Regions from separate parts of the Acinetobacter larvae genome, predicted to be linked through region 3. Evidence: predicted binding sites of a transcription regulator. Region 3 holds the regulator's gene; each other region holds the start of a gene.
The links. Region 3 encodes PhoB, which activates phosphate uptake and scavenging genes when phosphate is short. Its sites were predicted from a motif close to TGTCATNAANCTGTCATAA; they were not measured.
Positions count from the first base shown of each region.

Region 1 (8,328 bases), 840 kb from region 3:
TGCCACGAAATGAAAATGAAACGTTAGATACCCCACCAGAAATCATGGCATTTGGCAGATTTTGTTTAATCCAGCCAGTTGCTTCAATGAAATCGACTGCGTAGTTATTATGTTCCTCGATTCCCGTTGCTACAGCAAAGACATTTGGATCAAAAATAATATCTTCCGATGGATAGCCAACATCATTGACCAAGATTTCATAAGAACGCTGACAAATTTCACGTTTACGTTGCGCAGTATCGGCTTGTCCTTGTTCATCGAATGCCATCACAATGATTGCTGCACCATATTGGCGACATAAACGGGCTTTATGAACAAATTCGTCATAGCCTTCTTTTAGGGAAATTGAATTCACAATAGCTTTCCCTTGAACGCATTTTAAACCAGCCTCAATAATTTCCCATTTCGAAGAATCTATCATGATTGGAACGCGTGAAATATCAGGTTCAGAGGCGACTAAATTTAAAAAATGTACCATGGCATGCTGTGAATCAAGCATCCCTTCATCCATATTGATATCAATGATTTGTGCACCATTTTCAACTTGTTGACGCGCTACATCTAAAGCTTCAGCAAAGTTTTCTTCACGGATCAGACGCAGAAATTTTTTAGAGCCCGTGACATTGGTTCTTTCACCGACATTAACGAACAGAGAATCTGGGTAAATATTAAAGGCTTCTAAACCACTGAGGCGACAAGCTGTTTGAGTGGGTGGGATTTGGCGTGGTTTGATGGTTTTTAACGCTTGATAAATAGCAGCAATATGTTCTGGCGTGGTCCCACAACATCCTCCCGCCATATTGATCAAGCCACTCTCTGCAAACTCTTTGATGAAAGCTGCGGTTTGTTGTGGTGTTTCATCATATCCGCCAAAGGCATTGGGAAGACCCGCATTGGGGTGTGCAGAGACAAAGACATCTGCGATATCGGCAATGGTTTTGACATGTGGGCGCATGGCATCGGCGCCGAGAGCACAGTTAAAGCCAATCGACAGTAAATCTGCATGGCGTACCGAGTTCCAAAAGGCTTCAGCCGTTTGCCCTGTAAGGGTACGACCCGATGCATCGGTAATGGTGCCTGAAATCATTAAGGGGAGTTCACGACCAATCTGTTGGAAAACTTCTTTTACTGCAAAAATAGCCGCTTTACAGTTGAGTGTATCAAATACAGTTTCAATCAAGATGATGTCTGCGCCACCTTCTATCAGTGCATGACAAGCTTCAATATAATTGTTTTTGAGTTCATCAAAATGAATATTACGAAAAGCAGGGTCATTGACGTTTGGGGAAATGGAACAAGTACGTGACGTAGGTCCTAGTACACCCGCAACAAAACGTGGTTTTTCTGGACTACTGTATTTTTCACATGCTGCTTTGGCTAAGCGAGCCGCTTCACGGTTGATTTCAGCCACCAAATCTTCCATATGGTAATCAGACATCGAAATACGTGTCGCATTGAAACTATTGGTTTCGATTATATCTGCACCCGCGGCTAAATATGCTTCATGAATATCTTGAATAATATCGGGTTGTGTGAGAACCAAAAGGTCATTATTGCCTTTTAAATCATAAGCCCAGTCCGCAAAGCGTGTAGCACGATAATCTGCCTCGTCGAGCTGATGGCGTTGAATCATTGTACCCATTGCACCATCAAGAATTAGAATTTTTTCAGTGAGTAATGTTTTTATGGTGGCTAAAATAGACATGAATCACCTCGAAAAATGGGCAAATATAAATCAGGCTTCATAGTAGCAGAAAGTAGCAGAAAGGGGCTCAAAACCTATGTTCAATTGTCATGCTTTAGACTGCCTCTCATGCTGGCGCTTCAGTTCGAATCATGGCGCACAAGCTGCAGTTTTACCAGCGGTTCATGTGGTGTAATCAACACCACATGAATATCTCACTTGTGTATTGGCTAAATGAAATAAAATATTTGCACCTTGTCACTAAATTTCTGAAAAATATTGATATTTTTAGAATAATTGCTTTAAATTAAATTGTTTAAAATTTCATCAAATTGTCATTTGCTGCGTTTAAAATAAGCGTTTGAGATATATCGTTACATCAACTTAAATAAAATATTTCAGATGAATGGGGAAAAAATCACAGATTAAAATGGTTGAAAATATATTATAAGCTTATGAATTTTAATGTAAATTAAAACCCAACTAAAATACTAGATTTTATCTTCTTTCGCAATAGAGGCAGAAAAAAGGCTTCTCTTGTGACAGCTTTGTCATATAATTGTCATAATTTAATTTAACAATAACTGGATTTTGATCCACTTAGCCGTCTGCATGAATTCACATATTCCTCCTGCTCCAGATACTGCAACAAGTGTTCCATCCGTTAAATCAACGAATGTTCATGTCCCGACACCAAAATTTTTTATTCCAGTGTTTGTGACTTTGATTGTTGCAACGCTGATTTATATTGGGGTGCAAATAAGTACAGATCTTGCACATGTACCACCATTAAGCCTGTATTCAGTGATTTTATTGTCTACAGCATTGTTCATTGCTCTAGGTTTCGAATTTGTTAATGGTTTCCACGATACAGCCAATGCTGTTGCTACAGTAATTTATACCAACGCCTTACCTGCACCTGTTGCAGTGATGTGGGCTGGCTTCTGTAACTTTTTAGGGGTTATGGTGGCGAGCGGTGCAGTGGCTTATGGCATCATTGCGTTGTTGCCTGTTGAATTGATTATGAACGTGGGCAGCGGTGCTGGTTTTGCTATGGTTTTTGCCATGCTGATCGCTGCAATTATGTGGAATCTAGGAACCTGGTTCTTTGGGATTCCAGCTTCAAGTTCTCATACCCTGATTGGTTCTATTTTAGGCGTGGGGATCATGAATTACTTGATGCATGCAGGCAGTGGTGCCAGTGGTATCGACACGGACCAAGTTTTAAAGGTGGGTAAAGCTTTATTATTCTCTCCACTCATTGGTTTTGCTTTTGCCGCAGTACTCTTTATTTTGGTTAAAAAAATATTTAAACGCCAATTAGAGCTGTTCCAACCGCCAGAAGGAAATAAACCGCCACCACCAATTATTCGTGCCATTTTGATTTTCACCTGTACTGGGGTGAGTTTTGCACATGGTTCAAATGATGGGCAAAAAGGTATGGGACTGATCATGCTGATTTTAATTGGCTTAGTTCCACTGGCTTATTCATTGAATAAAAATTTAGAACAATCCCATTTACAAGGTTTTGAGCAGCTTTCTCAGCAAGCCGCGGTGGCGATTTATGCTGAACATGAAAAGTATTCTGATGAGAAAGCACGTCAAATTTTAACGCAATATATTCAAACCAAACAAAGCAATGCTGAGGTTATTCCAGCACTGGCGAGTTTGACAGACCATTTAGGTGAACGTGTTGCAAAGTATGGTGATCTCAAGCAAATTCCAGAGCAAGAAGTCAATAGCATTCGCAATGACATGTATTTGAGTACCACAAGCTTTAAACGCTTAGAAAAAGAGCAGTTATTACCTGCAATGAGCGATCAACAAAAGCACGTCATCCGTGATTATCGCAAACATCTTGATGCCTTCTTACAATATATTCCAACTTGGGTAAAAGTTGCGGTTGCTTTGGCACTGGGACTTGGAACCATGGTGGGCTGGAAACGTATTGTGGTAACTGTTGGTGAACGTATTGGTAAACATCATATGACTTATGGTCAAGGCATGTCTGCTGAGCTGGTAGCAATGTCAACAATCGCTGCTGCAGATGGTTTCGGAATGCCTGTTTCTACAACCCATGTCTTGAACAGTGCGGTTGCAGGGACGATGGTTGCCAATAAGTCTGGATTGAATTTTAATACGGTGAAAACTATTTTGTCGGCATGGGTCTTTACTTTACCGGCAACGATTTGTTTATCTGGCGCATTATATTGGCTATTTTTACATTTATTTGTTTAACTATTTTTGAGTTTTTTGAGTTACGGTATTTGATTGAGTGATCGATAGGGTCTAGTGACCTAGCTTCACTTACTCATTTACGTGTGATGCTAAAAATGAAGTCCAATCCAAAAAACGCATGCTGAGATTGCATGCGTTTTTTTGATTGTTCATGGTCTGTAAGGTAGCGTATTTAAAAGGGAAGTTTCTCACGTGCTAGACCATATACAGCCGCAGCACTTAAAGCACTGCGTGCAAGATATGCCACTCGCCATAAACCACCATGATTGGCATTGTCTGAGATGAGCTCCAAAGGATGGGCTAAGTTATGTTTTGGGTTGGCACTAGATTGTGGGTTGCTTAGATCATGAACCCACAAGGCAGCCATGAGAGCGTTGGTGGTATCGGGGCTAAAAGCCTCCACATCAAACAAAGCCGCCCCTCTAAATGCTGCTTTTAACAACGGATTTTTTGTTACGGAATGGGTGGTGGTCGAAGGTGCAATATTGATACTGACCAGATGTCCTTGTTGCCGCGCCACAATAGCACGCCACTGTTGAATGCGTTTTGCCAGTGCGTAATTTGGACCTTGTTCAATCACTAGACAATCTGCAATACCATAGCGCTTGCCATTATTTGCAGTAATCAGTTGATTGGAATTTTGTTTAAACAATTTTTTAAAGCTCAGCCGAGATAGATTATTGCACAGCAATTTTTCGATACGCGAACGTTGTAAATATTTTTGTTGTGTTGCATCGATAATATCTTCGGCGATTGCATAGATATCGGTGGGTGTACACATATACATTAAGCTGCTATCTGGTTTGACTTGGCAGAGCTGTTGTACGATTTGATCCATTGCTATAGACAAACGTACATGCTTTTCACCATCTAAATAAGCAATTGCTGCCAGATCTAAGCGATGCGGTTGCTGTTGTAAATACTGAATAATTTCAGGTGTATCGGTCAGTAAATTGACCCCTAAATGCTGCGCAATATCTGGATCTTGTGCAGTCAATGCTGTAAAGCTTGGGGCATAGAGTGTGGCATTTCCTGCTTTAACCGTGGCGATTATGCGCTGCCATACTTTTTCATTGGCCAGATCAAGTGCAATCACATTGGCTTTCCATTTACATAGCCAAGACAGTGGTCCTGCCTCAGACCCAGCACCCATTAACACAATATATCGTTGCGATAAATCTAAGCATTCTGGGTGGTCGATGACCCATTGTAAAGCTTGGGCATGACCCGCTTCGATAATACCTTGCGCTTGCCATTGTTCCAGTTGCTGAGTGAGGGCTTTTCCACGTAATTGCTGACCTTGATAGGGCACGTACCAATCTATTTTTTGCTGCTGATCACCAGTTATTTTGATGTGTTGTAATGTACCTGTGCGCGGGATTTGCATGAGTTGTTCGAGTGGATATTGCTTAGCATCTCGATGAAAATAAAAACTTTGTTGTGCTTTTTCTAAGCCTTGTTCAGCAATTTTAATGGCATGCTCATCATGTTGAATAGCGTGTTTTAGCAGTTCTTTAAAATAATATGGATAATGTTTACGCCATTTTTTTTCTTGGCTGACCTGTGTTGCACAGCGTTGATCAATATTGGCAAAGGCTGCAGCGATAATATCTTTGCCAACTTGAGAGCTAGTTGGTTTTAAACGTTCTGGATGAATAGGAAACTGAATACCGTCTAATAACTGCGTCATAACAATGTGCTCATCATTTTAAAATTTACTCAAACCCCGCTTAGTATCAATGCTATCGTTATTTTTTACTTGGCATTAACTACCAAAATGCTGGGTGGTTTGGAGGAGTCAATTTTAGTCTGATGTGCGTTAGGCTCAACCGCCAGTGAGCTGCTTGATAAAATGCGGTAGTAAATTGGGTTCTAGTAATAAGGTCACAATTACGCCATAGGCTGCGCCCCATAGATGCGCGCTATGATTGATATTATCGTTGCCACGACGACCCGCCCATACGCTATAAGCAATATATAACACTGCAAAAATAATGGCCGGAACAGGGATAAAAAACACAAAAATCATATGCCAAGGTTTAAATAAAATATAGGAAAACAAGACTGCCGATACAGCGCCAGATGCACCTAAACTCGCCCAATGACTGTCATTTTTATGCTGTATATAACTGGGTAATATTGCAAAAATGAGCGCGCCTAAATAAAACAGTACAAAGCCCATATTATAAAAAAATTGACGGTAAAATATCTCAATAATACTGCCAAAGAAATAGAGCGTAATCATATTAAACAACAGATGCGTTGCATCTGCATGGACGAAACCGTGGGTAATAAAACGATCATATTGACCACGTTGCATTGCGGGTGGCCAGAACCTCAAACGTGCCTTAAGCTGTGGAGACATAAATGCAGCAATAGAGACAATTAAAGTGATAATAATGATCGTAATTGTATGATCGAATGGTAAATGCAGCATAGAACCTACGATATCCGTCGAATGAATAAGCAACATAATGCCATGCTGCGCTGAATAACAGTAATATTTTTCAGTCTAATGCGAGTATGGCTTGATTTTTTGTTAATTTGCCTCATCTTCAGGTAAAATGGCAACTCCAGTGTGAGGAAATATGTATGTCGACTGAGAGCAGCAATCCTGCAGTAGCAGAAGAAATTCCAAATTTACTGATTACCCCAAGTGCACAAGAGTACTTAAAAGACTTATTGCTTAAGCAAGATGCGCCTGGGATCGGTGTGCGTATCTTTGTTGAGAGTGCTGGAACACCGCGCGCTGAATGTTGTATGGCCTATAGTACGCCAGATGAAGTCGTTGCAACGGACTATAAGCAGGAATATCCAGATTTTCCTGCTTATATTGATACTCCATCCATTCCGTATTTAAAAGATGCAGTGATTGATTACAATAAAGACCGTTTTGGTGGTCAGCTAACGTTTCGAGCACCAAACTCTAAAGTGCCACGTGTAGGACCTGATGCAAGTATTGAAGAACGCATCAACTACGTTCTACAGGCGGAGATCAATCCAGGTTTAGCTGGACATGGCGGTAACTGTGCTTTGGTTGAAGTGATCAATGATGAAAAACATGGTTTAACTGCGGTATTACGTTTTGGGGGCGGATGCCAAGGGTGTTCAGCCATTGATGTGACGCTTAAACAAGGTGTTGAGTCAACATTGCAAGAGTTTATTCCTGAGCTTGCGCGAGTGGTCGATCAAACCGATCATAGCCAATCTGAAGGTGCATACTTTAAATAAGAAGTTATTTAAATAAGATGTTATTTAAAGAGAGATTTACGCTTTGCGGCAATTTCTTCATTTTTGATAAAGCCTCAATACCGATGTATTGGGGCTTTATTATTTTTATGTATTGTGAGTGTTTTTTAAGCACTTGATCATTTTTCGCTGTCTTACAATTTTGCACAAATGAAATTGTGAAAATAGCAGTTAAACCGTTAATTTATCGACTCTATAGTGTGATTGAATCGCTAAAATAAGTAATTAAATTATAGGCATTAAACTAATTTGTTTTTGATTTTAAATGGAAAATTAATGATAATAATTATCAATAATAGTTGATATCTCATTTCCTTTTGTTAAAATACGTAAAATTTTTTACATAATCATGTACGTTAGCATATCTAGGAACCAATTATGTCCATAAGTTATAAGCGTTCGTTATTATCGGTCGCAGTAATGGGATTGATGATTAATGTAGTACAGGCTGCACAGACAACTGTTGATCAAGATAAAGAAGACATTAAGCAATTAGAAACAATCGTAATTTCGGCCAGTGGGCAAGCTGTGGATGTGCGAGAGGCACCAGCATCTATTTCCGTGATTACTGCAGAAGAGATTGAGAAACGTCCAGTTGCTAGTTTAGCAGATGTGCTTAAACGCATTCCTGGGGTAACAGGTGGTTTAAGTACGAATGGTGATGGTTCTAAGATTAAACTACGTGGTTTACCAGATAACTATACTTTAGTTTTAATTGATGGTAAGCGTATAGGTTCATCGCGTGATACCAACTATCGTCCAGATCTAGGACGTCAAGATCTAGACTGGATTACACCAGATATGATTGAACGTATTGAGGTGGTACGCGGTCCAATGTCATCACTTTATGGTTCTGATGCCATGGGTGGTGTGATTAACATTATTACCAAAAAGATTAATACTGAGTGGGGTGGGAGTGCGACTTATAACTATACTCAACCCACTACATCAGGGAATCTTGGACGTACCTTCCAAGCAGGCGTAGCGGTAAGTGGTCCTTTGGCAGATCATGTTGGTCTACGACTCAATGCCAGCCAAACACGTCGTGAATCAGATAATAATTTCACCAGTTATTCTGCTGGACGTGGTGGTAGTGCAGATTTAAATCAAGTGAATGGTACGCCGGGATATATTAAAAATAACTTCGGTATGCAATT
Region 1 is NZ_CP016895.1:813,477-821,804, forward strand. Features, by position in the region: gene metH (methionine synthase) at 1-1,705, opposite strand, end outside; gene BFG52_RS03600 (inorganic phosphate transporter) at 2,297-3,922, shown strand; gene BFG52_RS03605 (hypothetical protein) at 4,095-5,612, opposite strand; gene BFG52_RS03610 (rhomboid family intramembrane serine protease) at 5,748-6,359, opposite strand; gene nfuA (Fe-S biogenesis protein NfuA) at 6,515-7,153, shown strand; gene BFG52_RS03620 (TonB-dependent receptor domain-containing protein) at 7,550-8,328, shown strand, end outside.
Region 1: a site for PhoB is predicted at 2,234-2,252, ahead of BFG52_RS03600 (inorganic phosphate transporter). Genes of this name have one in related genera too.

Region 2 (8,328 bases), 1.6 Mb from region 3:
ATCTACCACCTTATTTTTCGCCCATTTATTCATCGGGGCTGGCTATCTAAATAAACACATCTCGTCATGGCTCTATATTGGAACAATACAGAGCCATTGAACAGCTAGCTTTTATAAGGGTTTAAGTATAAGCGTTTAAGCAGCCACCCTAGAACATATATACAGCTTCAACACGCTAAAATTACGGTACAATATTAAGCCCATCGACATATTGCCATACATACTAAAATAATTTTTAGAAATATATCTACATGCTACAATCATTTAAATTTTATAATACACATCATAGGATATTGCTGTGAGCTCTCATTCCAACCTTAGGGACAGCAAAGATAAAGCAGCTCCTAAACATAACGTCATGAGTCAATCATTAGCACGTTTTATTGCTTTTTTAACCAGACGCAGTGCACGTTTTATTACGGGTGCACGCAGTATGTGGGTCGGCTGTCAACCCGAACCCAAACAACGTATTTATTATGCCAACCATAATAGCCATATTGACTTTATCTTATTATGGTCATCACTGCCCAAAGCCATTCGCAAAGAAACACGCCCTATTGCAGCTTCAGATTACTGGGCTAAAGATCGTTTTCGACGTTTTTTAATTGAAGATACTTTTTGTGGTGTTACCATTCAACGCCAGCGTCAACAAAATAGTGAATTATCCGACCCTTTAGCACCGATTAAAACCGTACTGAGCGAAGGATCTTCAATTATTTTCTTTCCCGAAGGCACGCGCAACTTAGAAGATGATGTCGATCTGCTGAAGTTTAAAAGTGGCTTATACCATCTTCATCAACAATTCCCAGATATCGAAATTATCCCCGTTTGGATTTCCAACTTAAAACGTGTGATGCCCAAAGGTTCTTTTATTCCTCTCCCCCTACTCTCCACGGTTATTTTTGGTGAGCCTTTAACCGTAACGCTCGACATGGATAAACAAGCATTTTTAGACCACGCTGCAGCGCAACTACTGAAACTAAAAGATATTGAGCATCAAGCATGAATAATCTACATCAAAGTTACGTACTCTTTGCCATCTTTGCCGCTATTTTAGTATTTGCCTCAAGCGTAGGTTATATTCTTAAAAAACGTCAAAATAATAGTCAAAACAATAAAAGCTCAGCCGTCATAGATAATCTCAATGCACGAATTAATGCATGGTGGGTTATGCTCATCGTCTTAGCAGCCGCAGTATTCTTAGGTAAAATCGCATTTATTATTTTATTTGGCATTATTTCCTTTTTTGCTTTACGTGAATTTATTAGTTTACTACCCACACGACGTGGCGATTATTTCCCACTCTTGGTGGGTTTTTATTTTGTTATTCCTTATCAATATTATCTGGTTTATATCGACTGGTATGGAATGGCTTCAATTTTTATTCCACTCTATGTTTTTTTATTGATACCAATTGCCAGTTTAAAGCAAGAAGATACTACGCATTTTTTAGAACGCAGTGCCAAAATCCAATGGGGATTAATGGTTTGTGTTTATTGTATCGCGCATGTTCCAGCTATTTTAAATCTCAAACTCACAGGTTTTACTGGAGAAAAAATCTGGTTAGCGATTTGGCTCATCATGGTGGTACAGACCTCCGATGTATTGCAATATGTCTGCGGAAAACTATTTGGGAAACATAAAGTTGCTCCAACACTGTCCCCCTCTAAAACAGTCGAAGGCTTAGTTGGCGGGATCGCCTTAGCGACTTTATTGGGTGTGGCAATGCACTGGTTAACACCTTTTAATTATTGGCAAGCAGCGTTAATCGGTTTTATTGTTTGTATTTTTGGCTTCCTAGGTGGTTTGGTTATGTCTGCGATTAAACGTGATCGTGGTGTGAAAGATTGGGGGCAGTTAATCCATGGTCATGGTGGCATGCTGGACCGAATAGACTCCATTTGCTTTTCTGCTCCCATTTTCTTCCATATTTTACGTTATTGGTGGAACTAAACCGCTACGACCAAAGCTGATTGTGCAAACTCAATCAGCATCCAGCCCCTTCATTTAAATACGCCTTATTTTCCAGATAGTGCCTATACTTATTTATAGGCACATTGATAGTTTATAGGCATATTGGTAGGCATACCTCATAACTTGAGGAATTCGCAACCTTATTGGATCAAAAACCAGATTGGATCAAAAACTAGAAAACGCTTAAGGCATATGCTGCTGTGCAATACAAAAAGACCTCACTTATTTCAAGACTAGACATCATTTTTTCACGTTTCATTTCATCAAACTGTCATCGAAAGTTCACCGCTACGTCACATAACTTGCAGATACTGCTTAGCAAGTTGAGTAAGCGCCACAAGCTTTCGTTTATTCAATATTGATTACATCAGGCTCGTGCCATTTTGGACATGTTTTTGGAGAGAACCCAATGAAAAAAGTGCTACTCGCTGCAGCAGTTGCATCAATTAGCTTTAGCGCAGCGCATGCAGCGCCTACACTATATGGAAAATTAAACGTTTCATTGAATCAAGTCGATAACAATGATTTTAAAGGCAATGACCAAACACAATTAAATTCAAATGCTTCACGTATTGGGGTCAAAGGGGAAGAAAAACTTACTGATAATATCGGTGTTGTGTACTTGGCTGAATGGTCTATCTCTACAGATGGCTCAGGTTCAGATACGGACTTAAGCGCACGTAACCGTTATTTAGGCTTAAAGTTTAAAGATATCGGTACAGTAAAAGCAGGTTATTTTGACTCATACCTTAAAACCATTGCAGGCGATAACCAAGACATCTTCAATGATGACACCAACCTTGATATTACCAAAACCATGTATGGTGAAGAACGCTTAAAAAACGCTATTGGTTTTGAATCAGACAAAAACCTCCTCCCTATTCCATTACGCTTTAATGTAATGGCTGAGATGGGTGAGGACAACAGCTCAAAATATACCACCAAAAAACGTAATGGTTTTGGTAGTGGCGTAGCAACATCTTTAGTTTATGACAATAAAGATGCTGGTTTTAACGTTGCAATTGCCGGTAACTTCGGGGTGCAAGGTAAATATAATGCTTCTGATATCTCAGACAAAATTGAATCAGATTCTTATCGTTTTACCACCTCTTGGGATTTAACCAAAATAGGTGTCGATGGATTAACTCTCGGTGCTTTATACCAATATACCGAGCCGTCCAATTCTCCGTCTAAAGATCAATTAAAAGCACTGGGTTTAAAAACTTCAGCGGCATCTTTGGATGAAAAAGCCTGGGTTCTACAAGCAACTTACCGTGTTCCAAGCACACCTTGGGCCGTCAAAGGTCAATATCAATCTGCTAAGACATCATGGGATGAAGATGACCGTAAAATTGACCAATATGGTGTAGGTCTTGATTATAACTTTAATAAACAAGGGCGTTTTTATGCAGTATTGGCTCAACAAAAACGTAACTGGCTGAAAGAAGATGATAAGAAAACTGTATTTGGTGTAGGGATGATTTACAGTTTCTAATCTACGCTCGCAATAAACAGCATATTAAAAATGCCCATACTGTTTTATGGGCATTTTTATCATTTTATATATTTATATATCCTTTTGTCTGCTATATCGTCTTATATCTGGTCTTATATATCATCTCGTACCTTGTCTCATCTGGTTAATTGCATTCGGGTATTGAGCTGATTTAATTATTCCCAGTTCATTATTCCTCAGATTGTCCGATCCAATATATCTATGCAAGCACAGGATTAAGTATGGGCCGGATAATGTTGAGCAATCGTTTGTGCCAACATCACGGCTGTTGCCGCAGATAAAGTCCAGCCCAAATGACCATGCCCTGTATTATAAAAAATACCCCTTTGTTTACCTTTACCCACTACAGGCAGCATATTGGGCATCATCGGTCTTAATCCTGCCCATGGAATAACATGCTCGGTCGACACCCTAAAATGTTGATTCACCCAATCAATTAGTGGCTGTATACGATCTGCGCGAATATCTCGATTATAACCATTAAACTCAGCTGTACCCGCCACCCGAAGCCGCTGTTGACCGAGTCTAGAAGTCACAATCTTAGCACCTTCATCTAATAAGCTCACCCACGGCGCAGCAGCAATGCTCTGTTGATCTTGCAATTGAATGGTAATTGAATAGCCTTTGACTGGATAAACCTGTACCCGATCCCCGCACTGTTGTGCCAAGTGATAACTTTCCACACCTGCACAAACGACAATGGCATCGGCATGTAGATATTCTAGGTCTTGGCTAGTAGCAGCCACATGTTCCGGACTGGGTTGTAGTGTCAGGCTGATCTGCTGAGAATTGATCTGCTGAGAATCAGGCGCAATGTGCTGTACTTGCCATCCCATACGGTATTGAACACCATATTTTAGACTGGCATTTGCCAAGCCCACACTAAATTTATGAATATCCCCGGTAGCATCATCTGGACAATAAAAACCGCCGTAATAGTTTTGCTGTAAGGCAGGTTCGATCTGCTTTATTTCCTCAGCACTGACAGCATAACGATGTAATCCTCCCTGACACAACAGCTGGTTGACTTTGCTTGCCACCGCATAATCTTGCTGATTATGAAAAAAATGTAGAATGCCGCGTTTTTCTAAATCGAAATCAATACCTTCCTGATCTGCTATTGCAAATAAACGTTCACGCGCCAATAAAGCCAAACGTACCGTTTCTAAGGTATTGGCTTGATAATCTTTGATATGTCTTAAGAAAGCGATAAGCCAACTATATTTTTGTACACTAAAACTGGGGTTGAGTAACAACGGTGCATCTTTTTGCGCCATCCATTTTAGTCCCTTGATCACCGTAGACTTCTGATTCCACACCTCAGCATTACAAGCAGATAACTGCCCGCCATTGGCAAAAGAGGTTTCCATTGCCACATACAGATGTCGATCGATAACCGTAACCTCAAACCCTAATAAAGCCAACTCGTAGGCTGTCGTGACACCAGTAATACCTGCGCCAATGACTACGATATGTGTCATATTTATGCTCCTTTGAAATGTTAAAACATTTCAAGTCACACCCCATCTGTCACTGCTACCTGAGAGCTTCGACAATGCTTCAGCGCTATGCTTGATTTAAATCGGCTTAGATCAGCTGAAAATTCCCTTCCCCTTCGGTGAGTATTTTGATACGACGAACAAAATACTACTCTCCAGATTGTTATCATTATTACAGTCCTTTTGCCTGAGAGATTCCGGGGCTGTTGCTCCTTCGGCGGGCTCATTACGCCTCTCTTCTGCAATAATATATGAATCTATCCATTGTTATGCTGAGCAATACTTGTGCCAATCTCGTTATGCTTCCGATACGATTCAATTTGAAATCTTGCGAAATATGTGCTCATAATAGTGCCGTCATTTTTGCTTAAATATACCGCAATATCCTAATGACAAATTAACCTGCTTCGCAGACCAAGGCAATGAAAATTCAACACCAACTGCTACGAATAACAATCTAAATAATCTCTATATTCGTAGCCCACCCTGTACCGCCCTAAGGTGTAACGTTTTAGTAAAAATATCGTGAAATTTAATCAAGACCTGCGACTTGCTTATCCTTTGTTAGATTTTTAACGTAAACTATACAATTTAGTTACAAAAAACTTGGATGACCAATTGTCGGGCTTCATTAAATAATTAAACTAACAAATTCGAAAACCATAAGGTTTATTTATGAAAAAATTCCTCAAATATTTGGTCATTATTTTGATCATTTTGTTGATTTTGATCATCGCGTTTTTATATCGGCCTATTGCCAGTAAAGCGGTGAAAAATACAGCAGACGAGACCGTTGTAGATGTCGTATTGGTTGGTGGCGGTATTATGAGTGCTACCCTTGGTACCTATTTACAAGAGCTACAGCCCAATTGGACCATTCAGATGTTTGAACGGATGGACCAAGTTGCACAAGAAAGTTCCCAAGCTTTCAACAATGCAGGTACAGGTCATTCCGGCTTTATGGAAATGAATTATACCAGTGAAAAAGATGGCAAAATGGATATTAGCAAAGCCGTTAATACCGCTTCACAGTTTGAGATCAGTAAACAATTTTGGTCTTATCAAGTGAAAGAAGGCGTGCTACGTAATCCAAAAAGCTTTATCAATCCTGTTCCACATATCGCTTTTGTTTGGGGAGATAATGTAGATTTCCTTAAGAAGCGCTATGCAGCAATGACTGAAAATCCTCTGTTTTATGGTATGCAATACACCGATAACGCTGCCGAATTAAAACAATGGGCACCTTTGGTCATGCAAGGTCGTGAAGCCAACCAAAAAGTTGCTGCGACTCGCATGGATGTGGGCTCAGATGTTAACTATGGTGAAATCACCACACAGTTAATCAAAAATCTCACTAACAAACCTCAGTTTAAGCTCAGTACTTCAACAGAAGTAACCGGTATTAGCCGTAACGAAGATAAAACATGGACCATCAGTTTTAAAGATCTTAAAACGGCCAAAGAAGGTCATATCAAAACACGTTTTGTCTTTATTGGTGCGGGCGGTGCAGCGGTACGTTTATTGCAAATGACAGGCTTAGAAGAAACCAAACAATATGCCGGCTTCCCAATTGGTGGCGTCTTCTTAATGACGGACAATCCAGCAGTTACTGCACAACATAGCGCTAAGGTCTATGGTCGTGCTGAACTTGGTGCACCACCGATGTCTGTTCCGCATATCGATACACGTTATGTGAATGGTAAAAAATATGTTTTATTTGGTCCATTTGCAACATACTCCAACAAATTCTTGAAACATGGTTCACAACTCGATCTGATTGAATCGACCAACAAAAATAACGTCGGTGCGATGACAGCAGTCGGAGTACAGAACTTAGACTTAGTCAAATACTTGCTGAGCCAAGTTTCCATGTCCAAAGAAGATCAATTCGAAGAATTGAAAAAATATTACCCAGATGCAAAAATTGAAGACTGGACGCCATCACAAGGTGGTCAACGTGTTCAAATCATTAAAAAAGAACCTGGTAAAGAGGCCAAACTACAATTTGGTACTGAAATCTTTGTCTCTAAAGATGCCAGCGTAACGGGATTATTGGGTGCCTCTCCAGGTGCATCAACTTCACCGTATATTATGTTGGGCTTACTGGAAAAAGCATTCCCACAATATGTGAATGGTCCTTGGAATGCTAAATTACATGAGATTATCAAATCTTATAATCAAGATTTGAGTAAAGATCCGGTATTACTCGACCAAGTTCGTCAATATACCAGCAGTACCTTGGGTTTAAATTATAGCCCGCGTGTGAATCATCAAATCGCTGCACCCGCGCAAGCTGCCGCTACGGTACAGCATCATGCCGAAGCAGCACATTAATTCACACTCAGTATTTATGCTATAAGTGCTATTTTTATAAGTGCTATTTTTCTCTCAACACAGGTCGCTACCAGCGGCCTGTGTTTTTTCATAGCGGATGTAGCGAAGTTGAGATGCCTTTTTTAAGACTTAGGTCTTAAAACTGAGTGCTTAACAACGATGTTATTGCTCAGCCGTTTTAGACTGTAAAATCAAACATAGACCAATGAGTGCAATGCCACACCAGCCCAACAAAGACAATTGCTCTTTTACCACCAACATCGCAAATATTGCGGCAACAACAGGTTCAAATAAGGTGAGGGTCACAGCCTGACTCGCTGGGACGGTTTTTAAGCCGTAGCCAAATAATAAATATCCCAAGAACATTGGAATAAAAACCATATACAACAATACCCACAGATGGATCTGAGCATCGAAAATATTGCCTCCCGTCATCACTGCAATGGGAATTAATAAAATCGCGCCACAGCCAAAAACCAGACCAATCGCAGCTTTACTATGAAAACCTTTAGAAATCAGCATTTTGGCGACCCATGCATAGCAGGCATAAGTCAGTGCCGCCAACAAGCCCAATGCAATGCCATAATATTGTTGGTATGGCAGCTGGTTTTCTGAAAACTGTGGCGCTTGCTGTGGTTGTTGTGCCAAGGTCAATAGACCTATGCCCAATGCTCCAAAAATAAAACTTAGAATCCAACGCCGAGATAGTTTTTTCTTTTCAAAAGCCCATTCCAACACCGCACTAAACAACGGTGCACTGCCAATTGACACGACCGTACCAACCGTAATACCCGCCAAATGCATAGAAGAATAAAAAGCCAAAGGATAAATCGCAACAGATATGGCACCCAAAATGAGCAGTCCAATATTGGCGCGAATCTGATCACGAAAAGCGGCTATATGCCGCCATGCCAACAAAGCTTGTAATAGACCACTGCCCCCCATCGCAACGGCGCCAATGGTTAATGGGCTTAAGTTGGGTGCAAAGGCTGCGGCCGTACCGGT
Region 2 is NZ_CP016895.1:1,568,405-1,576,732, reverse strand. Features, by position in the region: gene BFG52_RS06935 (undecaprenyl-diphosphatase) at 1-54, shown strand, start outside; gene BFG52_RS06930 (lysophospholipid acyltransferase family protein) at 359-1,006, shown strand; gene BFG52_RS06925 (phosphatidate cytidylyltransferase) at 1,003-1,953, shown strand; gene BFG52_RS06920 (porin) at 2,384-3,469, shown strand; gene BFG52_RS06915 (D-amino acid dehydrogenase) at 3,706-4,971, opposite strand; glycine riboswitch at 5,155-5,241, opposite strand; gene mqo (malate dehydrogenase (quinone)) at 5,665-7,323, shown strand; gene BFG52_RS06905 (DMT family transporter) at 7,486-8,328, opposite strand, start outside.
Region 2: a site for PhoB is predicted at 2,233-2,251, ahead of BFG52_RS06920 (porin). Genes of this name have one in related genera too.

Region 3 (8,328 bases):
CACTTTTCAGGCTGGGGGCCTGTGATGATTTTTGTTTAAAGCCGAAGAAATCGATTAACAGCATGACCGCCACTAATATGAAAAAAGCGCAGTACAGCCAAGGATTGCCAATGGTATTCATACTTATCTCCACATCTGACAACTGGCCACAAAAAAACCTTGACCTGTTGGCAGATGGATTAACATCTGTTTCAACATGATCAAGGTCTTGCCTACATCGTCTTAAGATGCTCAGTTACCGACTTTTATAAAAAAGTGTAATGACGATAAGCTGACACACTCGGCGCGCATAATCGCGATGAGCTGAGTGTTTGGGTGAGGCTACTCCCCTTGTCCTAAATTCTGTTATGTCAATGCTTTGGGCGATGACATAATAAGCTGCCAGTAGCATCGCATATTTATAAAATAAGCGCAAATGCTATTCGCCTCTGCCTGATGTATTGTAGACCTGCTGGCTGTCTACCGCTGTCGGGTTATTTCAGAAGCTATCGGGTTATTTCAGAATCAGTGGATTATGCAGTGGACACCTCTAGATTGAAGGTGACTGGACCATCATTCACCAAATGCACTTTCATGTCTGCTGCAAAAATCCCTGTGGCAATGTGTGGAAATTGTGCCTTGGCATAATCGACTAACTGCAGGTAGAGAAGCTCAGCAGCAGCAGGTGGCATGGCTGGAGCAAAATCTGGGCGTAGCCCTTTATGGGTATGCGCCATCAGGGTAAATTGTGAAACCAATAAAATACCACCAGCAGCCTGTTGGACGTTATGCCCCATTTTGCCTTGTTCATCGTCAAAAATTCGATAGTTTAAAATTTTGTCGATTAGTTTTTGCCCGATTTTGAGGTTGTCTTGTTGTGCTATGCCAAGAAAAACCACTAAGCCCGAATCAATTTGCCCGACAGTTTGCCCATCGACGACCACTTTGGCTTCCAATACCCGTTGTAATAATGCCCGCACAATAACCTCTTAGACCGTTGTTTTAAATCATGTAAATACTAGCATTGTATAGACCTAAGTGCTGTGTTTAGGTCAAGTCTATGTATTCTCCGTGCGATTGATGATCCGTAGCACAGCCAGTACCCTGACCGTATATCGGTGATGCTAACAAGAATTATTTATGAAAACTTTAGTCCTTATCAGTGATTTTATGCTTTAATGCCCAGAGTTGAACCAAAACAGTCTGCGTTATGTCACCAATAATCCATTCGCTGCTCGATACTGATTTATATAAATTCACGATGTTACAAGTGGTATTACATCAATTTCCACAGGCGCATAGTGTCTATCATTTTCGTTGTCGAAATCTTGATGATACGGTTTATCCACTCAGCGATATCTTAGATGATTTAAACCGACAGCTGGATTATCTCTGTGAGCTAAAATTTAAAGAAGATGAGTTACAGTATTTACGCCAGTTCCGTTTTATTAAAAGTGACTTTGTCGATTATTTAGAACTATTTCAATTAAAACGTAGATTTATTCAAGTTGGTTTAGATGCTCAAGGACGTCTTGACATCTGGGTTGAAGGACCGATGGTTCAAGCGATGATGTTTGAGATTTTTGTGCTCTCAATTGTCAATGAGCTTTATTTTCAACGGATTCATAGCCCTGAAGTATTAATTGAGGGTGAGCGTCGCCTACAAGAAAAAATTGCACTGATTGGTCAGTACGCGCAGCAACAGCACCCAGATCAACCGTTCTTGGTTTCTGATTTTGGTACACGTCGCCGTTATAGTTTTGCTTGGCAAAAGCACGTGGTACAGTCTTTCCATCAAGCGGTACCGACGATTTTCCGAGGGACGAGCAATGTTTATTTGGCCAAAGAGCTGAATATTATTCCAATCGGGACCATGGCGCACGAGTTTCTCCAAGCTTTCCAAGCCTTGGATGTACGTTTACGTAATTTTCAGAAAGCAGCACTTGAGGCATGGGTGCAAGAGTATCGTGGTGATTTAGGGATTGCCCTGACCGATGTGGTCGGAATGGATGCATTCCTTTGCGACTTTGACTTATATTTTGCCAAACTCTTCGATGGTTTACGCCATGATAGTGGTGATCCCTATGTGTGGGGGGATAAAGCCTATCAGCATTATCGTAAGCTAAAAATCGATACCAAAACAAAAATGCTTACTTTTAGCGATGGCTTGACTATTGAAAAAGCTTGGCAGCTTTACCAGTATTTTAAAGACCGCTTTAAAGTCAGTTTCGGTATTGGTACCAATCTGACCAATGATATGGGACAGACACCGCTGAATATTGTTTTGAAGTTGGTTGAATGTAATGGTCAGTCGGTCGCGAAAATTTCTGATAGCCCAGGTAAGACCATGACCGACAATGGCACTTTCTTGGCTTACTTAAAGCAAGTTTTTAGTTTGAGTGAAACAGAAGAAAGCGAGTAGACCGAAAAAAGTTATTATGGGAAAAATTATTATGGAAAATTATTATATTGAGTATCTTGTTCAATATATGTGATGAATAGTGAGTCAATTTGCGTGAGCTGTATTGGCTTATGCTAATATTCTGAGCAATGATTTTAACTGTGATTATCGATGATGAAGGCGTTGAATTTAGATTTTAAAATTGAGGTGGAGCAGCTGGCTGCATGCTTAGGGCACCCTCAATTAAGGATACTTGATTTAAGCCGTGCATCGGTTTTTGCGCAGTTGCATATTCCCCATGCCATGCATGTTGCCCCAGCACGGTTATTGGCGCAAGGCGATGATGCAACAGGTTTATTACCCGATCCAGCACAAATGGAAAAATTCATTGCTGACTATGATCTGACCACAGACTGTCATGTGGTGGCCTATGATGATGAAGGCGGTGCATGGGCTGGTCGCCTACTTTGGAATTTAAACTGTTTAGGCTTTGCAAATTGTAGTTGGTTAAATGGTGGGATTCATGCTTGGTTAGCTGCAGCTTATCCTGTGGCCAATGGTGTTGTGACGGTCATGCCATCCGGTCAGCCATTGATTCATCCGCAGTACCCTGCTTTGCCGCAGTATCGTATCCAATATGATGAGCTTAAGGCACAGGTTGTACAGGGTGGTCTACAATTGTGGGATTGTCGGAGTTGGGATGAGTACATCGGTCAACGATTGGCTGCACGTAAAGGTGGGCATATTCCTGGTGCTTACCATTTTGAGTGGAGTACTGCCCTAAATCGTGAAAATCATCTAAAATTGCGTCCTTTAAAAGATATTCAACACGGTCTAGAACAAAGTGGCTTAGACTTGAGTCGAGCTGCTGTGACCTATTGTCAATCTCATCATCGTTCGGGATTAGCCTATATTATTGCACGCCTGTTAGCATGGGAGTTGCGGGTTTATGATGGCGCCTGGAGTGAATGGGGAAATCGTCCCGATAGCCCGATAGTCAGCGGAGAGCAACCATTTTGAGTCTTAAATCGCGTTTAAAAGAACAAGTTTTTATTCGTGCACAGCAAATCGTACCACAACATCGTTTGAGTCGTTTGGTGGGTAAACTTGCGGCCAGTGAAAATCCGCTGATTAAAAATGCTGTCATTCAAAGCTTTAAAGCCAAATATGGCATTGATATGAGCATTGCTGAACAAAGTGATGCGCTGCAATATAAATCCTTTAATGATTTCTTTACCCGCGCACTGAAAGCGGGTGTTCGTGCCATAGATACCGCAGCCGAGAGTATCGTTAGCCCAGCAGATGGCTGTATTTCACAAATTGGTCAGATTCAACAAGGGTCGATTTTTCAGGCCAAAGGCCAGCACTTTAGTGTTGATCAATTGATTGGTGATCCACAATTGGCGGCAGTTTTTCAAGAGGGTGAATTTGCCACAGTTTATTTATCACCGAAAGATTATCATCGGGTGCATATGCCTGTTGCTGGGCGATTAACCGAAACACTGTATATTCCAGGCGAATTATTTTCAGTCAATCAAACCACGGCAGAACATATCCCCGGTTTATTTGCCCGTAATGAACGCATGGTTTGTCTATTTGATACCGCACTCGGACGTATGGCTGTAGTCTTGGTGGGAGCCATGATTGTGGCTGGAATCGAGACTGTTGCAACAGGACGTGTGAAACCATCGGGTTGTATTGAACTCAAACAGCATGCAATGGATTTAGCCAAAGGCGATGAGCTGGGACGTTTTTATTTGGGTTCGACAGCGATTGTTTTATTTGAAGCTCATCGCATGCAATGGGATGCAGCATTTACAGCCAACAGTACTGTTCGTATGGGTGAAGCGCTAGGGCATCGCCTCGCTTAGTACGATTGCTTTTATTTTTATTTGGGTTTTGAGTTGCCTCGATCATCGCCAGCAAGCGCTATGCAGGCTGGCGATGCATGGTTTGAGCAGCGGCTTAATCGACAAAATATAATGCCGATTTGGGAAAGACTGCTTTAAAGACTGAGCCTTGATTTTCAACTGATTCAACTTCTAAATGCGCCGCATGCTGCATCAGTACGTGCTTCACAATGGCTAAACCTAAACCTGTGCCACCAGACTGACGGCTTCTGGCACTGTCTACCCGATAAAAACGCTCAGTGAGTCGGGGTAAATGTTTGGGGTTAATGCCTATACCAGTATCTTCAACACTAAAATAAGCCTGTTCACCATCATCATGCCAACCAATGGTAATACTGCCACCTTTCGGGGTATATTTGATCGCGTTGGTAATTAAGTTGCTAAACGCACTGGCAATTTCCATATCTGAACCAATCAAATCATAATGACTGTCTATTTCTAAGTTGAGCGTATGACCATAATCGGCATTATAGGCTTGGGCATCATCAAATAATTGATTCATCAAACTGGGCATTTCGATGATCTGGTTTTTAGGAATCTGCTTTTCATTTTCTAAACGTGATAATAAGAGCAAATCATTGACCAAAGCATTCATGCGCCGTGTTTGAGATTGCATTTGATCAAAAGCACGTTTCCAGCGTGGGCTGATATCTTCTTGATCAGTAAAGGTTTCAATATAACCACTGAGCACGGTCAAGGGAGTACGTAACTCATGGGAAATATTATCGACAAAATCTTTACGCATTTGCTCTAGGTTTTGCATTCGGGTGACATCATAGGCCACCAATAGCAAACTTTCGCTACCAAAACGGGTCAATTTAATTTGCACATATTTTTCATCTTCAATGGAGAGCTTGACGCGAATACCATCGGGATATTGATCGATATGACTAAAATACTCGATAAAACGTGGATGCCGTAAAATGGTGAGCAGATTACGTCCACGATCTAAGGCTTGAATACCCAATAACGCTTCAGCCGCAGGGTTGGCCCATTCGATTTGATGCAGCTCATCTGTGAGGACCACTGCCTCCGCCAATGCCACCAAAGAACTTTGTGCACGGTCAATTAAACCGACCATTTCGGCTTGTACAACCCGTTCTTGGCGCTGCGCTCGATAAAAATTGAATAATAATGCTCCCCATATCCCATTTAAATTGGGTGGAACCTCATAGGGACGATTGGAAATCCATTCATTGACCAAATACAGTGAATAGAGCTGAAACGCGAAAAATACAGCAAAAGCAAAGACGGCACAGAGCAGAAAGTAACCTGTTCCATAGCCAATGAAAGCGGCAATAATCAAAAGAAAAGCAAGCAGTTTGAGATCTTGCTTAGCAAATGTCCTTAAACTGCTATAGCGTGATTTTTTATGGTCACGCGCTAGTTCGGGGACCGGATAAGGCTCATACATGAAGTCAGTTTTAACCTAGTGCAACATCTGCGCGAGTAGAGAAACGATAGCCTGTACCACGTACAGTTTGTACAAAACGGTCTACACCATAAGGTTCAAGCACTTTACGTAAGCGACGAATATGTACGTCAATGGTACGATCTTCAATGTATACATTACCGCCCCAAACTTGGTCAAGTAGCTGGGCACGCGTATAAGCACGCTCTGGATGCGTCATAAAGAATGCCAATAAACGGTATTCTGTCGGTCCCATATCGAGAATGTTGTCACCAAAGCTGACCCGCTGACTGACGGGATCTAAAATTAAGCCATTGGCATCAATGGTTTTTTCACCTGTTAAGGCATTGGCACGACGCAGTACCGCCTTGATGCGTGAGACGAGTTCACGGGTGGAAAAGGGTTTGGTCATGTAGTCATCTGCACCCGCATCGAGACCTTGTACTTTATGGTCTTCTTCTCCGCGTGCTGTCAGCATAATGACTGGAATTTCTGATAGGTTATCATCACGTTTTAGACGGCGGCATAGGTCTACACCGCTAATGCCACCGGGTAACATCCAATCGAGTAAAATGAGTGCTGGACGTTGATCGACAATGATCTGGTGTGCTTGCTTGGCATCTTCTGCCTGTAGACACTGAAAACCTGCCATATCCAAAGAAGTATGGATCATTTCTCGAATCGGAAGTTCGTCATCTACAATTAAAATGTAATCATCTTTCACAACGTAATATCCTTTAAGTACAGTAGGCTGTTTATATTTATGACAGGCTTATTACAAAGATTAATTATGACAATATCATTGCAAAAGCTGAAATCCCAGCATTTTTGCAATCATTTGTGACAAAGCACGGTCATCAAACTGCAAAATTTGCCTAAAACGCTATTGTAGTGCCGTGGACTGGATACTTTGTTTTTATAGTGCGGCTATTTGTTGTGTTGCTTACTGTTGCTGTTGAAGTTGATGAAAAAGCGCCATAAAAACTACTTCACAAGATGCGACCACATCCTCGATGGCATATTGATGACCACCAATCACCCAGCGTACCGCAATTTGCGTGACATAGCCATTTAGACCGGTTGCCATAAGTGAGATATGGTGTGGTGCTAAGGCGCTATCTGGTAGTCCTGTATTGATGAGCGCTTCAATCATTTGATCAAATCGCGCCATGGTGTCCCGTAGCGTAGCTTGATTATGTAATTCTTGTACCAGCATGGCATCCACATAAATGATTCTGGCAATCCGTGGATCTTGCATGAGCAAACGAAATAAAGCATCGAGTCCTGCACGAATCATACCGAGATGATCACCGCGATGCTGTTGTATGGCGTGCAGCACCGTATCTTGTAACTTTTCTGTCAATTGTAAAAAAATACATTGGAACAGCTGTTCGCTCTTTTTGAAGGACTCATAAAAATAGCGTTCGGTTAATTGTGCTTGTTGGCAAATATCTTTGACAGTGACAGAGAAAAAGCCATGTTGACCATAGGCTTCTATTCCCGCTTGAATCAGTTTTTCACGTCGTAACCGTTTCCGCTCGCTAAGCGATAAACCTTTGAACTGCCGCTCTTTACTTTTCGGTGTTGCAGTTGGCGTGTTTGGGCTGAGTGAGGAATCTTGTTGAGTCATGGTCGAGTTGGATCAGGTTGAAGGATCATCCATGCCATATTAGCAATATCAACACATAAAACCTAATTTTCATCCGTTTTGCTTTGCTGCCTAGCAAGCAGATGCAGTCTGAATGTAATGCTGATTTTAGCTGACGTGCGCTACTATCTTTTTGGATTGACAATGCTTGTTGTCAAAATTATAGTTGCAACAACAAGCTCGTACATCAGGCTCATTTCAAGCGTAGCGGATCGCTATCAAAGGTATACTATGAAAAATTTTAACAACAAAGTTGCTGCAATTACTGGTGCTGGCTCTGGTATAGGTCAACAATTGGCATTACAACTGGCAAAACAAGGCTGTCATCTCTCTTTAAGTGATGTCAATCTGGCAGGTTTGGAAGCAACTGCAGAATTACTTAAGGATAGTGCAGTACACGTGACTTATCAGCAACTTGATGTTGCAGATCGTGATGCTGTTCGGGCATGGGCTGCCCAAACTGTAGCCGATCATGGCGCTGTGAATATGATTTTCAACAATGCTGGTGTGGCGCTAGGATCGACAGTTGAAGGCGCGAGCTACGAAGAGTTGGAATGGATTTTTAATATTAATTTCTGGGGTGTAGTCTATGGCACCAAAGAATTTTTACCGTATATTAAAAAAACGGGTGATGGGCATATTATTAATATTTCAAGTTTGTTTGGTTTGGTCGCACAACCGACTCAGTCGGCTTATAATGCGACTAAATTTGCAGTACGTGGTTTTACTGAATCTCTGCGTATTGAATTGGACATGGAAAACTGTGGGGTGAGCGCACTTTGTGTCCATCCTGGTGGTATTCGTACCAATATTGCCAATGCAGCAAAAACCAATGACAGTGTACGGAGTCTGGGCATGAATCCACATAAATCTGCCAAGTCTTTTAATAAGTTATTGCGTACACCACCAGAACAAGCCGCGAATGAAATACTTCAAGCCGTAAAAGCTGAAAAACCACGGTTATTAATTGGTAATGACG
Region 3 is NZ_CP016895.1:3,714,265-3,722,592, reverse strand. Features, by position in the region: gene BFG52_RS16440 (TerC family protein) at 1-121, opposite strand, end outside; gene dtd (D-aminoacyl-tRNA deacylase) at 513-959, opposite strand; gene pncB (nicotinate phosphoribosyltransferase) at 1,190-2,401, shown strand; gene BFG52_RS16425 (sulfurtransferase) at 2,555-3,400, shown strand; gene asd (archaetidylserine decarboxylase) at 3,397-4,251, shown strand; gene phoR (phosphate regulon sensor histidine kinase PhoR) at 4,346-5,704, opposite strand; gene phoB (phosphate regulon transcriptional regulator PhoB) at 5,715-6,425, opposite strand; gene BFG52_RS16405 (TetR/AcrR family transcriptional regulator) at 6,645-7,331, opposite strand; gene BFG52_RS16400 (SDR family NAD(P)-dependent oxidoreductase) at 7,581-8,328, shown strand, end outside.